One region of the Mesorhizobium huakuii genome, then DNA from elsewhere that is predicted to be linked to it. Evidence: predicted binding sites of a transcription regulator. Region 1 holds the regulator's gene; the other holds the start of a gene.

Region 1 (7,726 bases):
AAACGCCGCGGCTTTTGGGCCGCGGCGTCGATATCGAACCGTATTGCGCCGTTTAGTTGCAGGCCGCGACGCTGCCGGCAGCGACGCCCGCGCAGACTTCGTCCTTCTTGATCCAGCCGGCGTCGATGACGACGTTGAGATTGTCCTTGGTGATGGCGACCGGGGTCAGGAACAGCGACTTGACGGTGTTGCCGCCAGGCGTCGTGAAGTCCTTGACGCCGGCGATGTCGGTCATCTTCTTGCCGTCGGCCAGCTGCGAGGCAATCTCGGCGGCGTTCTTGCCGAGTTCGCGCGCGTCCTTCCAAACCGACACGGTCTGGGTGCCGAGCGCGATGCGGTTGAGCGCGGCATGGTCGCCGTCCTGGCCCGACACCGGCACGGTGCCGGCGAGACCTTGCGCCGTCAGCGCCGCGACGACGCCGCCGGCGGTGCCGTCATTGGCCGCGACGACCGCATCGACCTTGTTGTCGTTGGCGGTCAGGAACTGTTCCATGTTCTTCTGGGCGTTGGCGGGCAGCCAGCCATCCGTATAGGCCTCACCGACATTCTTGATCTTGCCGCTGTCGATGGCCGCCTTGAGCACTTCCATCGAGCCCGAGAACAGGAAGTCGGCATTCGGATCGGCGCCCGAGCCCTTGATAAAGACATAATTGCCTTCCGGCTTGGCCTTGAACACCGCAGCGGCCTGCAAGCGGCCGACTTCCTTGTTGTCGAAGGTCAGGTAGAAGACGTCCTTGTTCTCGATCAGGCGGTCATAGCCGACGACCGGAATGCCTTCGTCCAACGCCTTCTGCACGGCCGGGCCGATGGCCGAGGCGTCCTGCGCCAGGATGATCAACGAATTGGCGCCCTGCGAGATGAGGCTCTCGACATCGGTAAGCTGCTTGCCGGGATTGGACTGTGCGTCGGCGGAAATGTACTTGTCGCCGGCGGCCTCGATGGCCTTCTTCATGGCGGCTTCGTCAGTCTTCCAGCGCTCTTCCTGGAAGTTGGACCACGAAACGCCGATGACCTTGTCCTTCGCCTGCGCGACCGACGCAAGCGTCAGCGACATGGCGACACCCGCCAGGATGGCGGCTGTGAATCTCTTCATGATATTCCTCCCTGCGCCGCGTATGGCGCGACCAAACTGGCCCTAAGGCCGGCACAGAGGCTCTATTTTTTCGAGCCTCGAAAAACACTGGTCCAACACCGGAACGCTGTCAACAACGATTCTGATGGATTTTGATGTCCCTGCGAATTTTTTCGAGCCTCGGAATAAATAAATGACAGGACGGGCCGCTTCTGCCAGTATTTGACCGTGTCGCACGCGGCGTTTGAGGGGCCGGAGGAACCGCGGCGACCGGGAGGATGTGGAAAACATGTCGGTCGGAATCCGTCACGACGATCTGCGCCGGCGCAACCGCGCCATGGTGATTGCGGCCGTGCGCCGGGCCGGCCGGCCCTCGCGCACCGAGATCGCCGCGACCACCGGCCTCAGCCATTCGACCATATCGGCGATTTCCTCCGATCTGATCGGTGAAGGCATCCTGGCCGAAGGCAAGCCGAGCGAGGCCGGCTCGCTGAAGCGCGGCAGGCCGCAGGTCGGCCTCGGCCTCAACCCGGAGGCCGCGGCCGTCATGACCGTGGTGCTGTCGCTGAATTTCCTGTCCGTCGCCGTCATCGACTATGCCGGCCAGGTGATATCGGAGGAACAGCGCCGGCTGGACACGCTGACCATGTCGCGCGAGGCGCTGATCGGCGAATGCGTCGCCATCGTGCGGCGGCGCCTCGAGGATCCCGATATCGACGTGCGCAGCGTCGCCCGCATCGCACTGGCAATCCAGGGCATCACAGACACCGAGGCCCGGGCGATGCTGTGGTCGCCGATCACGCCACAGACCGACATCGCCTTCGCCGATATACTCGAAGCCGAGTTCGGCATCCCCGCCACCATGGAAAACGACTGCAACATGATGGCGGTGGCGCTGCGCTGGCGCGATCCCGAGCGTTACCGCGACGACTTCATCGCCATCCTGCTTTCGCACGGCATCGGCATGGGGCTGGTGTTGAAGGGCGAGCTGTTCACCGGCACCCATTCCTCGGGCGGCGAGTTCGGCCACATGATCCATCGGCCAGGCGGCGCGCTCTGCCGCTGCGGGCGGCGCGGCTGCGTCGAGGCCTATGCCGGCAACTACGCCATCTGGCGCAATGCCCGGCAGCTCGGTGAGGACACCGAGCCGGTCGCAGATGTCAGCGACGCCCAGATGCGGGCACTGGCCGCGACGGCGCGGGAACGGGACGGGCCCGAGCGCGAAGCCTATCGTAAAGCCGGCGAGGCGCTCGGCTATGGCCTCGGCAGCCTGTTCGCGCTGATCGATCCCGCACCCGTCGCCATGGTCGGCGTCAGCGCCGCCGCCTTCGACCTGATCGAGCCGGCATTGCGCGAGGCGATCGCCCAGACCGCTGGCGGCCAGCACTCGAAATCGATTTCCTTCGACACCGAACCGAACGAACTGCCGCTGATCCGCGAAGGCTGCGCCATGCGCGCACTGACCTTCGTCGACCAGGAGATTTTCGCGCCGGGCGGGCAGGGTAAGTCAGGCGTTGCCGGCAAGAACGTTGCCTGAGTAACGCGCAGGGATATGTTGAGATTCAGGTCAGGCCGAGTCGAGAATGGCGGGTTCCGAGAACCGGAACGGAGCGGACATTTGGGTCCGTGAGTACCGGAAGCGCGGGAAACCGCCATTCGCAGGCCGGCATCACCTGAATATCAGCATATCCCTAATCCTCGCGGATCGCGTAGCCCGCCCCCCGAATGGTCCTGATAACATCGGGCATGCGGCCATTGTTGACCGCCTTGCGCAGCCGGCCGACATGCACGTCCACGGTGCGCTCGTCGATGTAGATCGTCTCGCCCCAGACATTGTCGAGCAACTGGCTGCGCGAGAACACGCGACCGGGATGGCGCATCATGAATTCGAGCAGGCGGAACTCGGTCGGCCCGAGCCGGATCTCGCTCTTCTTGCGATAGACCCGGTGCGATTCGCGGTCGAGCACGATGTCGCCGACCTTGAGCACGCTGGACAGAACTTCCGGCTTGGCGCGGCGCAGCAGCGCCTTGACGCGAGCCATGAATTCCGGCGTCGAGAACGGCTTGACCAGATAGTCGTCGGCGCCGGTCGAAAGGCCGCGCACACGGTCGCTTTCCTCGCCGCGCGCGGTCAGCATGATGATCGGCAGCCGCTCGGTCTCGGGCCGCATCCGCAGGCGCCGGCAGAGTTCGATGCCGGACACCGCCGGCACCATCCAGTCGAGCACCAGAAGGTCGGGCACGTTTTCCTGCAGGCGGATTTCGGCTTCGTCGCCGCGTGTCACCACCTCGACCTGGTAACCCTCCGATTCCAGATTGTAGCGGAGGAGCACGCCAAGCGGCTCCTCATCCTCCACCACCATGATGCGTGGTGCGATCATCGATTGGTTACCCCTGCGCTCAGGCCGCCGGCGCCGACATCGCCGTCTCGTCCTGTTTTGGACGGTTGGCGGGCAGTTGCGTGCCGGTCAGGACATAGTACGCGTTTTCGGCGATGTTGGTCACATGGTCGCCGATGCGTTCGAGATTCTTGGCGCAGAACAGCAGATGCGTGCAAGCCGTGATGTTGCGCGGATCCTCCATCATATAGGTCAGCAGTTCGCGGAAGACGGAGGTGTATTTGACGTCGATGCGCTCGTCGTCGGCGCGCAGCTTCGCCAGCGCGGCGGCATCGCGCGCCGCATACTCTTCGATCACGCCCTGCACCTGGATCAACACCAGCTGCGCCATGGCGTCGATGGAGTGCGAAAGATCGCGCGGCGTGGCGCTGAGCCCGACGGTGCCGACGCGCTTGGCGATGTTCTTGGCAAGATCGCCGATGCGTTCGAGGTCGCCGGCCATGCGGATCGAGCCGACGACATGACGCAGATCGTCGGCCATAGGCTGGCGCTTGGCGATCAGTGTGATGGCGCGGTCGTCGAGCTCGCGCTGGCGCGCATCCATGATGGCGTCGTCGGAGACCACGCGCTGTGCCAGAGCATTGTCGGAATTCAGCAGTGCCTTGGTGGCACCGCCGACCATCGAGCCGGCGAGATCGCCCATGTCGCTGATCAGTCTGCTGATCTGTCCGAGATCCTCGTCGAAGGCTGCGACTGTATGTTCGGCCATGATCCTGGTCCTCGTATGCGTGCGATCAGCCGAAGCGGCCGGTGATGTAGTCTTGCGTGCGCTTCTCGCGAGGCGACGTGAAGATCTTCTCGGTTTTGTCGAACTCGACCAGTTCGCCCAGATACATGAAGGCGGTCTGCTTCGACACGCGCGCCGCCTGCTGCATATTGTGGGTGACGATGACGATCGTGTAGTCGGCTTGCAATTCGTCGATCAGCTCCTCGATCTTGGCGGTCGACAGCGGGTCGAGCGCCGAGGCCGGCTCGTCGAGCAGGATGACTTCCGGCTTCACCGCCACGGTGCGGGCGATGCACAGCCGCTGCTGCTGGCCGCCCGACAGGCTGAGGCCGCTGGCATTGAGCTTGTCCTTGACCTCGGTCCAGAGTGCCGCGCGCTTCAGCGCCTGCTCGACACGGCCGTCCATCTCGGCCTTGCTGATCTTCTCATAGAGCCTGACGCCGAAAGCGATGTTCTCGTAGATCGACATCGGGAACGGCGTCGGCTTCTGGAACACCATGCCGATCTTGGTGCGCAGCAGGTTGAGGTCCTGCGAGCGGTCGAGAACGTTCTGGCCGTCGAGCAGCACCTGGCCCTCGGCGGTCTGCTTGGGATAGAGCTCGTAGATGCGGTTGAAGACGCGCAGCAGCGTCGACTTCCCGCAGCCCGAAGGGCCGATGAAGGCGGTGACGCTGCGTTCGGGCAGCGACAGCGTGATATCCTTCAGGGCCTTCGACTGGCCATAGTAGAAGTTGAGGTTCTTGACCTCGATCTTGGCCTTGGCCACCGCCTCGGCGGCGATCGTCATGTCTGGAGACAACATCTGGCTCATTTGTCCTCTCTGCGTCCGGTCAGGCTGCGCGCAAAGATGCTGAGCGCGAGAACCGTCAATGTGATGATGAGTGCGCCGGTCCAGGCCAGCTGCTGCCATTCCTCGTAAGGGCTGAGAGCGAACTGGAAGATGGTGACAGGCAGGCTGGCCATCGGCGCGTTGAGATTGCTCGACCAGAACTGGTTGTTCAGCGCCGTGAAAAGAAGCGGCGCCGTCTCGCCGGAGATGCGGGCGATGGCCAGCAATATGCCGGTGACGATGCCGGAAAGTGCGGCGCGGTAGGCAACCGAGCGGATCACCACCCAGCGCGGCGCGCCGATCGCGGTGCCGGCTTCGCGCAAGGCGTTTGGCACCAGATTGAGCATGTCTTCAGTGGTGCGCACCACGACCGGGATGACCAGGATGGCAAGTGCGACGGCGCCGGCGATTGCTGAGAAATGCCCCATCGGCCGCACCATCAGCTCATAGACGAACAGGCCGATGATGATCGACGGAGCCGACAAAAGGATGTCGTTGATGAAGCGCACCACGGTGGTGAGCTTCGAGAAGCGGCCGTACTCGGCCATGTAGGTGCCGGCCAACACGCCGATCGGCGTGCCGACGATGATGCCGATGATGGTCATCACGATGCTGCCGTAGATGGCGTTGAGCAGGCCGCCGGCATCGCCGGGCGGTGGCGTCATTTCCGTGAAGACCGACAGTGAGAGGCCGGACAGGCCCTTGTAGAGCAGGGCGCCAAGGATCAGCGCCAGCCAGGCAAGGCCGATGCCGGCGGCAACGACGCACAGCGTCATCATCACGCCATTCTTGCGCTTGCGGCTCTGGTGAAGCGATGCGGCTGTCGACATCGGTCAGGCTCCGGTGCGGGCGTCAATGCGCATCAGCATGTAGCGGGCGATGGCAAGGATCAGGAAGGTGATGACGAACAGGATCAGGCCGAGCGCCACCAGCGAGGAGGTGTAGAGATCGCCGACCGCTTCGGTGAATTCGTTGGCGATGGTCGCCGAGATGGTCGTTGCCGGCGCAAACAGCGACGTCGAGATGCGGTGCGCGTTGCCGATGACGAAGGTCACCGCCATCGTTTCGCCGAGCGCACGGCCGAGAGCGAGCATGACGCCGCCCATGATGCCGATGCGCGTGTAAGGAATGACGACCCGGCGCGTGACTTCCCAGGTCGTGCAGCCGATGCCATAGGCCGATTCCTTGAGCACCGATGGCACCGTATCAAAGACGTCCTTGGTGATCGAGGTGATGAAAGGCAGGATCATGATGGCCAGGATCATCGCCGAGGTCAGCAGGCCGATGCCGTAAGGGGGACCGGCGAACAGGCCGTTGAGGCCCGGAACGCCGTGAAACACGTTGATGATGAAAGGCTGCACCGTCGTCTGCAGGAACGGCGCCAGCACGAACAGGCCCCAGATGCCGTAGATGATCGAAGGGATGCCGGCCAGCAATTCCACCGCCATGCCGATCGGGCGACGAAGCGGACGCGGGCAAAGCTCGGTGAGGAAGATGGCGATGCCGATGCCGAGCGGCACGGCGATCAGGATGGCGATGGCCGAGGTGATGATGGTGCCGTAGATCGGCGCCAGGGCACCGAACTTCTCCGTCACCGGGTTCCAGCTTTCGCTGGTCAGGAAGGAGAAGCCGAAGGTCGACAGAGCTTGCCAGGAACCGGCTACCAGCGAGATCGCAACGCCACCGAGCAGGACCAGCACCAATATGGCGGCGGCGCGGGTCATTCCATGGAAGATCGAATCGGTCAGCGCGAACCGTCGAACGGTGGCGTCGCGCGAACCTCTAACGGCTGGCAAGGCTTCCTGGACAGCGCTCATGTCAAGCTCGGCTCTTTCAAGTTGATGAGAAAAGGAGCGCCGCAGGCGCGACGCTCCTTCAGACGATATTACTCGCCGGCGTAGACGGGCTTGCCGCCGGCCTGGATGTCGGCCTTCCACGAAGCCTTGATCAGGTCGACGACGCTGTCGGGGATCGACACGTAGTCGAGCGCCTTGGCGGTTTCCTTGCCGTCCTTGTAGGCCCAGGCGAAGAACTTGAGCGCTTCGCCGGTGGCAGCGGCATCATCCGGAGCCTTGTGGATCAGCACCCAGGTGGAGGCAGCGATCGGCCAGGTGGTGTCGCCAGGCTCGTTGGTGATGATGACGTTGAAGTTCTTGGCGGTCTTGAAGTCGGCATTCGAAGCGGCAGCGCCGAAGGATTCGAGCGACGGCTCGACGACCTTGCCGGCTGCATTCAGCATCTTGGAGTAGGACAGGTTGTTCTGCTTGGCATAGGCGTATTCGACGTAGCCGATGCCGCCGTCCGTCTGCTTGACGGTGTTGGCAACGCCTTCGCTGCCCTTGGCGCCGACGCCCGTCGGCCATTCGACGGCGGTGTCCGAACCAACCTTGTCCTTCCAGTCGGGCGAGAGCTTCACCAGATAGTTGGTGAAGTTGAAGGTGGTGCCCGAGCCGTCCGAACGGTGGACCACGGCGATCGCGGTCGACGGCAGCTTGAGGCTGGGGTTCAGCGCCTTGATCGCGGCGTCGTCCCAGGTGGTGATGGCGCCGAGATAGATCTGCGCGATCGTCTTGCCGTCGAGGACGAGTTCGCCCGGCTTGACGCCAGTGAGGTTGACGATCGGCACGATGCCGCCCATCACCATCGGGAACTGCACGAGGCCGTTCTTTTCCAGATCGGCATCGGACATCGGCTTGTCG
Region 2 (7,726 bases), 700 kb from region 1:
GCCATGTTATATAACATGTTACAATTTATCGCGGAATGATGATGGAAGACGTTATCCGGTCTCTTGGTTATCTCTGCTTGGGCAGCCGGCTGAAGCGCATTGGCGAGCAATTGCAGGCCGATGCACAACAGCTGCTCGATGGCCTGGAGGTTCCGCTTCAATCGAGCCAGTACCCCCTGCTGGCCGCACTCGACAGGCTGGGACCGCTGGCCGTCGGCGAGCTGGCGCAATCGCTCGGGCTGACACAGCCGGGCGTGACAAGAAGCGTGTCGCTTCTGGCCGAGCTGGGGCTGGTCGAAACCATTCAGTCGCAAGATGACCAGCGGCGGCGGATGGTCTCGCTGACCGGCAAGGGCCAGCGCCTGGTCGATGTCGCGAAACGGGATGTGTGGCCACGCATCGAGAACGCCGTCGCGGATCTGTGCCGGGATCTTTCCGGGCCGCTTCTCGATCAACTCGCTGCCATCGAGGATGGGCTGGCCACAGCCCCGCTCGATCGTCGTGTCAAAAAGGGCGCCGTGCAATGAAACATGTTCTCGACCGACCCGTCTGGAGCGCGCTTGAGACGCGGCATCAGGCCTTCGCGCAAGGCGGCAAGCTTGCCAGGCGCTATTCCCCGTCCATCGCCCTGTTTGCCGCCACCGCTGCCGACGACGCCGCAAGCCTGCAGGCGCTCGGCGAACTCGTTGGCCCTGATGAGAGCGTCATCATGGCGCAAGCCGACACCATTGTTCTTCCGTCGGGCCTCGCGGCGATCTCGACCGCCGACGCTGTGCAGATGGTCGCCGGCGCGCCATTGCAGACCGTTTCGGACGAGCGCGTCCAGCCCCTGACACGTAACGACACGGCCGAAATGCTGGCCCTGGCATCGCTCACCAAGCCCGGCCCGTTCACATCAGGGGCCTTGAGCCTCGGCGCCTTCTGGGGCGTGAAGGTCGAGGGCAGGTTGGTGGCGATGGCCGGCGAGCGCATGAAGCAGCCGGGCTATACCGAACTCAGCGGCGTCTGCTCGCACCCCGATTTTCGTGGCGCTGGCCTTGGCCGGCTGTTGTCCGTGTTCGTGGCCAATCAGATTTTCGTACGCGGCGAAATCCCGTACCTGCACGCCTTTGCCACAAACACCGGCGCGATAAGGCTTTACGAGTCCATCGGCTTCAGCTTGAGGAGCACGATAAATGTGGCGGTGGTTCAGCGCGCCGGATAGTTGGCGAGGTGCAAAAAGCAAGCAGTTGGTACATTCTGCCGGGGAAGCGGAGGTACTCCTCTATGGCTGCGGGCCGGTGGATAAGCAAAAAATGGCATTCCGCGCGGGATCGCCATCGAGCCTATCTGGATTTCGTTAGCCGGCATCCCATCTCGCTTGTGCCACTTGCAGCACTCTATGTCGGTCTGGTCGCGTTCTTGCTGGTTTGTTGCGTCGTCGTGGTCTCCAGCCTTGTCGACTTCCTGTGGCGCGGTCTTGAGCCTGACGCAAAGCTCAACATCGTACTTCCCTTCACCGTGATTTTCCTCTGGGGCCCGCTCACACTTATCGTCGCGGCCCACTACCTCTACGTCACATTCGTCAGCTTCCTGTCGGCGTCGCAACTCAGAAGTTTTGCGCGGCCGGTCTTCCAGGTGCTGCAGCTCGTTGCGACCACGATGATCTTCTTCGCGGCGGTTCACTACTACATCGCCCTGTTAACCGACGGCGTCGCCTATGATGGGCTCCTGCGCCCGATGCCGGAGGGCGGCTGGTCGCCCTGGGTCAACTGGTTCGACAAGCTTATCTTCGTGCCGTCCGCGGCAACAATTGTCGACTGTATCTACTTCAGCGCGGTCACAATGGCGACCGTCGGCTACGGTGACATCAAACCACTGACGATGACGGCGAAGATCGCGACCATTGCCGAAATCCTGTTTTCCTTCGGGCTGATCGTCGTGGTGCTGGGATGGGTGATCGGCCACGCTAAGGGCGCCGGTCCGGTTGCGCCCACCATCGTGCCGCCCACCGACAGCCAAACGTCCGCGGAATGAAGCGTTATCTCACGCCGATTTCGGCTCCAGCCGGCGGAAACCGACGGCGTCCGTCAGCATCGCCTCGTCGACCATGCCGGCATTGTGGAGCGCAAGCAGGGTCAGGGCGATTTCGCGCGCTTGCGGCGAATCGGGGTGGGCTTCGCGCTTGAGGCAGGCTTCGTCAAAGACGCGCTGCAGCCTGGCGATTTCGGCGGGCTTGAGCAGGCCACGATCATAGACGGACTTCGACATGGCGGTCTCCTGAAGGAGGAGTTAGGGCGCCACCTGTAAATTGCCAATCTTTCCCGGAGCTTGAATAGGTTTCATGCCGAAGGAGGGGCATTCGGGAACCGAACCCCCTCCCAAGGCTGCAAACCGGCGCCCGAGATCAAACCGCGATCTTGCCGCCGCCTTGCCTGGTGATGGCGACGACCGACGGCCGCACCGGCATGTCGGGCTTGAAATCGGGCCAGCGCGTCGACGGATCCTCATAGTAGGACGGGCGGCCAAAACCGTCCCAATCCTCGCCGCCATCGCCCGGATGCTGGACGGCGACGAAGGCGGTCTGATCATCCGGTGCAAACAGCGGGCCGCACATTTCGGCGCCGATCGGCACGCGGAAGAACAGCTTCGAGGTCGCCCGTGCAGCCCCCTCCGTGTCGACCGCCCACAGGCCGTCGGTGCGGCCGGTGGCCTTTGGGCCCTGGCCGTCGGTGGCGACCCACAGGCGCCCGGCCGAATCGACCGCGCAATTGTCGGGCATGCCGAACCAGCCATTGGCCGTCGTCGCCGTCGAGAAGGTGGCGCCGACATCGGCAACCGAGGGATCGCCGCATTTCAACAGCACTTCCCATTTGCCCTTGGTGGCGGTGAAATCGCCGTCGGTCTCGGTGATCTCGATGATGTGGCCGAAGGCATTTTCGGCGCGCGGGTTGGCGGCATCGACCTGGTCGGCCTTGCGCTTCGAATTGTTGGTCAGCATGACATAAACCTTGCCGTTGACCCCATTGGGCTGGATGTCCTCGGGCCGGTCCATCTTGGTGGCGCCGAGCAGATCGGCGGCGCGCCGCGTCTCGATCAGCACGTCGGCCTGGCCAGCGAAGCCGTTTTCCGCCGTCAGCGGCCCCTGGCCGAAGACGATCGGCAGCCAGTCGACCGTGCCGTCCTCGGCGAATTTGGCGACATGCAGCGTGCCGTCGTCGAGCAGGTCCTTGTTGGCGGCATGGTCGTTGGCGTTGAAGGCGCCCTTGGTGACGAATTTGTAGACATAGTCGAAGCGTTCGTCGTCGCCGAGATAGAAGACGACGCGGCCGTCCTTGGCGACGATCGATTCGGCGCCTTCATGCTTGAAGCGCCCCATGGCGGTGCGCTTCCTCGGCGTCGAGGTCGGATCGTTGACGTCGACCTCGACGATCCAGCCGAAGCGATTGGGTTCGTTCGGCTCCTTGGCGAGGTTGAAGCGGTCGTAATGCGCGCCCCATTCATAGGCGCCTTCCGGAATGCCGAGCCGCTTGTAGTTGGCGGCTTCCTTGTGGCCCTCGGGCAGTTCGCCGGAGAAATAGCCGTGGATGTTCTCCTCGGCCATCACATAGGTGCCCCAGGGTGTGACGCCGCCGGCGCAATTGTTGAAAGTGCCGAACACCTTGGTGCCGGACGGATCGGCATTGGTCTTGACGCGGTCATGGCCGGCGACCGGACCGGAGAGCGCCATTTCGGTGGTGGAGGTGATGCGGCGGTTGAGCTTGCCGTCACGCACCACTTGCCACTTGCCGCCCTGCTTGCGGATCTCGACGATGGTGCCGCCATGCGCCGCCATCTCGACATCGACCTGCTCCTTCGAGAGCGGGGCGACCTCGGCCTTCTTCTTCCCGTCCTTCTCGACGATCGAAACGATGCCGGGGAACATCAGATGCGGGTTGGTGTATTCGTGGTTGACCACCAGCAGCCCGTGCTCGGCCGAGCCGTCGATCGCGATATAGCCGACATAGTCATTGTTGTAGCCGAACTGTTTCGCCTGGGCCTGCGCCGACTGCTTCGTCGGGTCGAACTCCGGTGAATCGGCAAACAGCGGATCGCCCCAGCGCAACAGCACGTCGGCGTCATAGCCCGGCGCGACGTGGTGCTTGTCGTCGATGCCGGCCTGGAGCTCGTCGAATTTGAAGGCGGAGCCTTCCGCGGCGCGGGCATCGTCGGCGGCGATCATGGCCAGCGGGCTGACGGTGGCGGCGATCGCCGAGACGGCGAGTGATCCCTTCAGGAAACCCCGGCGCGAGAACCGCGCGGCGATGATATCGCCCATGGTGCGGTTGTCGGTGGGGTTGATGGCCGGTCCTTCGTTTTCCTCGAGCAGGCTGGTGCGGAATCGGGCGTCGGGGGAGCGATGTTCGGTCATGAGGGCCTCTGGCTTGGAGTGGCTGGAGCTTGTTGCCTGTTCGACCCCTTACGTCAGGCCGATCACATTTTCGTGACATCATACAAGCACCAATGCCCGAGGCGAGGCGACCCGTCACGCACGACATCAGACTTTGGTCCAACCTTGCGCTTGCAAAGGTCCTGGAGGACAACCGCAACGGTCGCAGGTCGCTTCCGGTCACTACATCTTTCGGGGATGTTGTTGGGTGCACTGCAACTTTGGGGGTGGGCACCGGCTCAATCGATGGAGATCAGGATGCACGGATCGATCACGGCCCGTTGTCGCCGGCTTGCGCTCGTCTCGTCGGCTGCTCTGGCGCTGACCATTATTCCCTATCGAATTGCCCTGCACGGCTCCGCCCCTGCAATCGATGCCGCATACGCACAGGCTGCCAAAGGCGGTGGCAATGGCGGTGGCAATGGCGGCGGCAACGGCGGTGGCAATGGCGGCGGCAACAGTGGTGGCAATGGCGGCGGCAACAGCGGTGGCAATGGCGGCGGCGGCAACAACGGCAACGGGAATGGAAACGGCGGCAATTCCGGAACGGATGACGGTGGCGGCGATACGGGATCCGGCAAGGGCCAGAACGACCAAGGCGCCAGCCATGTCAACGCAACGACCGGCGACAAGGTCGAGGTAGACGGCAACAAGATCACGGTCACGCATCCCGACGGCATAACCGAAAAGATCGAGAACGGCCGTTTCAGGATGAAGGATGCGCTGGGGCGCACGATCATCGACCGCCGGGCCACGCCGGCCGATGTCAGCCGTCTGAAGGCCTTGTGAGGCTGGTCAACAGGCAACGACCAGCTTCACAAGTCACCTCCGCCGCCCCCGGCGGAGGTGACTTGTTTTTTGTCCGGCCCTCGCGCGGTTCCGCGACGGCCTGACCCATTATTTTGACGCAATTCCCAAGAAAGCGCTATGCGCTTTCTTGGGAAAGCCGCTTCACACTTTTCCTGGAATTGCTCTAGCCTGGAATTGCCCTAGGGGCGGTTCCTGTCCCGGTCGCGCAACTCGCGCATCATCAGAGCCGCTTCAGTGCGGTTTCGCACATGGAGTTTCGACAGCACCCCGGTCATGTGGTGCTTGACCGTCTTCTCCTGCAGCTCCAGGCGCAAGGCAACCTCCTTGTTGCTGAGCCCTTCCGCCACCAGCCGCAGGATTTCCGTCTGTCGTTCGGTCAGGTGCCGCAACCGGTCCGCCACACCGTCGGCGGGTTGCGGCGATTGGAGATCGGAAAGCAGCCGCGCCGACAGCGTCGGCGTCAGATAGCTCTCGCCGGCCGCCACGTTGCGCAGGATGTCGGCCAGCGCGCGCGACCCGACACCCTTGAGGATATAGCCTTGCACCCCTGCGTTCAGGGCCTTGGTTACATCGGCATTGGCCTCCGAAACGGTCAGCATGACGATCTTCTGTGCGGGATGGTCGGCAAGGATGCTTGCAACCGCGGCCAGGCCGCCGCCCGGCATGGAGATGTCGAGCAGCAATATGTCGGGCTGCACCGTCGAGGCGATGCGTTCGGCATCCTGCGCCGTCGCACCTTCGCCGACGATCTCGAAACCTCCGATCTCCGACAGGCTGCGCGACACGCCTTCGCGAAACAGCGGATGATCGTCGACAACGGCAATGCGAATGGCCCCAATCATGCTTGCTCCTCAATCGAAAGACTGATCACCAATCGCGTGCCGTGCGCTCCGGTCAAGGTCTGGAACTGGCCGCCAATGCTTTCGACCCGCTCCCTGAGGCCGGCGAGCCCCAGCCCCTCGACCCGCGCCGGGTCGAAGCCCGGCCCGCCATCCGACACTTCGACAAAAAGCCTGCCGCTCTTCATCCCGGCACGCACCGCCTGGTCCTTGGCCCGCCCGTGGCGATAGGCATTGTTCAGCCCTTCCTGCACGAAACGATAGATGCTGATCTTCTCGGAGGCGCCGGGTTCGGGCAAATGCCTGGGCAGTGTGAGCGCCACCGACGTTCCCGTCCGGCGCTCATGTTCGTTGACGGCCAGCCGCAATATGTCCATCGTGGCGGCCGTCTCTATCTGCGGCAGCACGAGGCCGGTGCAGATACCGCGTATTTCGCGCATCGCATCCTCCAGCGTCTTGCGGATCATCGCAACCTCGGTCGAGCGGCTTTCGCCCCAATGGCCGTCGCCGGAAAAGACCGGGCTGTCCATCCGCAGCGCCGCCAGGGCCACGAGTTGCGCCGGTCCGTCATGCAGGTCGGCGCCGATCCGGCGCAGATATCGTTCATTGAGTGCGGTGGCGCGGCGGGACGCCCGCTGCACACGCTGCCGCAAGGCGCTGTTTTGCGTCACCAGGCCCTGCAACTCCGACACCTGGCGGCGTAGCGCCCCGCGCTGATCGTCAATGGTGCGGCTGGCGCGCAGCACGATGCTCGACAAGAGCAGAAACGCCGCCAAGGTGGTGCCGGCCACGACCAGCCAGCTCGACAGCAGCGCGGAAGCCAGCGTGGCCTTGAAATCGCTGGCGATCTCGTAGAATTCGGTGACGGCCACCACCTCGCCGGACCAGGGCGCGCGCACGGGATTGTAGATCTCCAGCAACGGCACGCCTATGGCCTGCTCCTTGCCTTCGTCTTCGTCGAACGTATCGAATTGGGCGGTGACGTTGCCCTGGAAGGCGGACCGCAGATTGTCGGTCATATCGAAGCGGCGGCCGATCAAGGCCGCGTCCTTCGCATAGAGCACGGTGCCGTCCCGGCGCCAGAGCCTGAACGAGATCAGCCGCTTGCCGAGCGCGCCCTGGCCGAGCGTCTCGTCAAGCGCCTGTCTGACGGAGTCGCTGAGCTCCTCGCTTTTGCGCAGGTCGGGCAGCAGCGGCGCGATCACGCTGTCGACATAAAGCGCTGTCGTGGCGGCCGAATTGCGGGTGACGCCATACCGGATCTGCGTCGTCACCCAGGAGCCCACCACGAGCATGACGGCCAGAAGGCCAAAGCCGCCGGCAACGAGGAATTGCAGAGCAAGAGAAAGCTCGCTCCAGCGCCGCGCCAAGTTCCGTAGAATACCAATCATGAGCCCCTGACCGCCCCCTCCATCGACAGACGGGCGACATCGGTACATTGAGCCTCAGTCTTGCCGTTGCCAAGGCCTTCGTTAGAACGAGGTCGCTTGACGTCTCGGCGTGCTTCGGAAACAAGGTCCGCGGCACATGCGGCGTAGCCGCTTTCAAGGGGACGGACGTTGAGTTTTTCGGGATTGCTGCAGCTTGGCTTTTCGACGGTGATCTTCCTTTTGGCGGCGACAGCCGCCAAGCAATGGGGAATGGCGCCGAGCCTGGGCAAGATCCTTTT

What was found. Region 1 encodes PhoB, which activates phosphate uptake and scavenging genes when phosphate is short. Its sites were predicted from a motif close to TGTCATNNANCTGTCAT; they were not measured.
Region 2: HB778_RS14520 (PhoX family protein) is a predicted target of PhoB. The motif match lies at 4,452-4,468, and genes of this name have one in related genera.

What each region holds. Positions count from the first base shown of each region.
Region 1 covers NZ_CP050296.1:2,227,833-2,235,558, forward strand. The annotation lists gene xylF (D-xylose ABC transporter substrate-binding protein) at 53-1,093, opposite strand; gene HB778_RS10890 (ROK family protein) at 1,362-2,609, shown strand; gene phoB (phosphate regulon transcriptional regulator PhoB) at 2,764-3,453, opposite strand; gene phoU (phosphate signaling complex protein PhoU) at 3,473-4,180, opposite strand; gene pstB (phosphate ABC transporter ATP-binding protein PstB) at 4,206-5,009, opposite strand; gene pstA (phosphate ABC transporter permease PstA) at 5,006-5,857, opposite strand; gene pstC (phosphate ABC transporter permease subunit PstC) at 5,861-6,844, opposite strand; gene pstS (phosphate ABC transporter substrate-binding protein PstS) at 6,913-7,726, opposite strand, start outside.
Region 2 covers NZ_CP050296.1:2,924,951-2,932,676, forward strand. The annotation lists gene HB778_RS14500 (MarR family winged helix-turn-helix transcriptional regulator) at 39-527, shown strand; gene HB778_RS14505 (GNAT family N-acetyltransferase) at 524-1,204, shown strand; gene HB778_RS14510 (potassium channel family protein) at 1,267-2,016, shown strand; gene HB778_RS14515 (hypothetical protein) at 2,026-2,250, opposite strand; gene HB778_RS14520 (PhoX family protein) at 2,387-4,390, opposite strand; gene HB778_RS14525 (hypothetical protein) at 4,667-5,197, shown strand; gene HB778_RS14530 (response regulator) at 5,398-6,060, opposite strand; gene HB778_RS14535 (sensor histidine kinase) at 6,057-7,448, opposite strand; gene HB778_RS14540 (hypothetical protein) at 7,617-7,726, shown strand, end outside.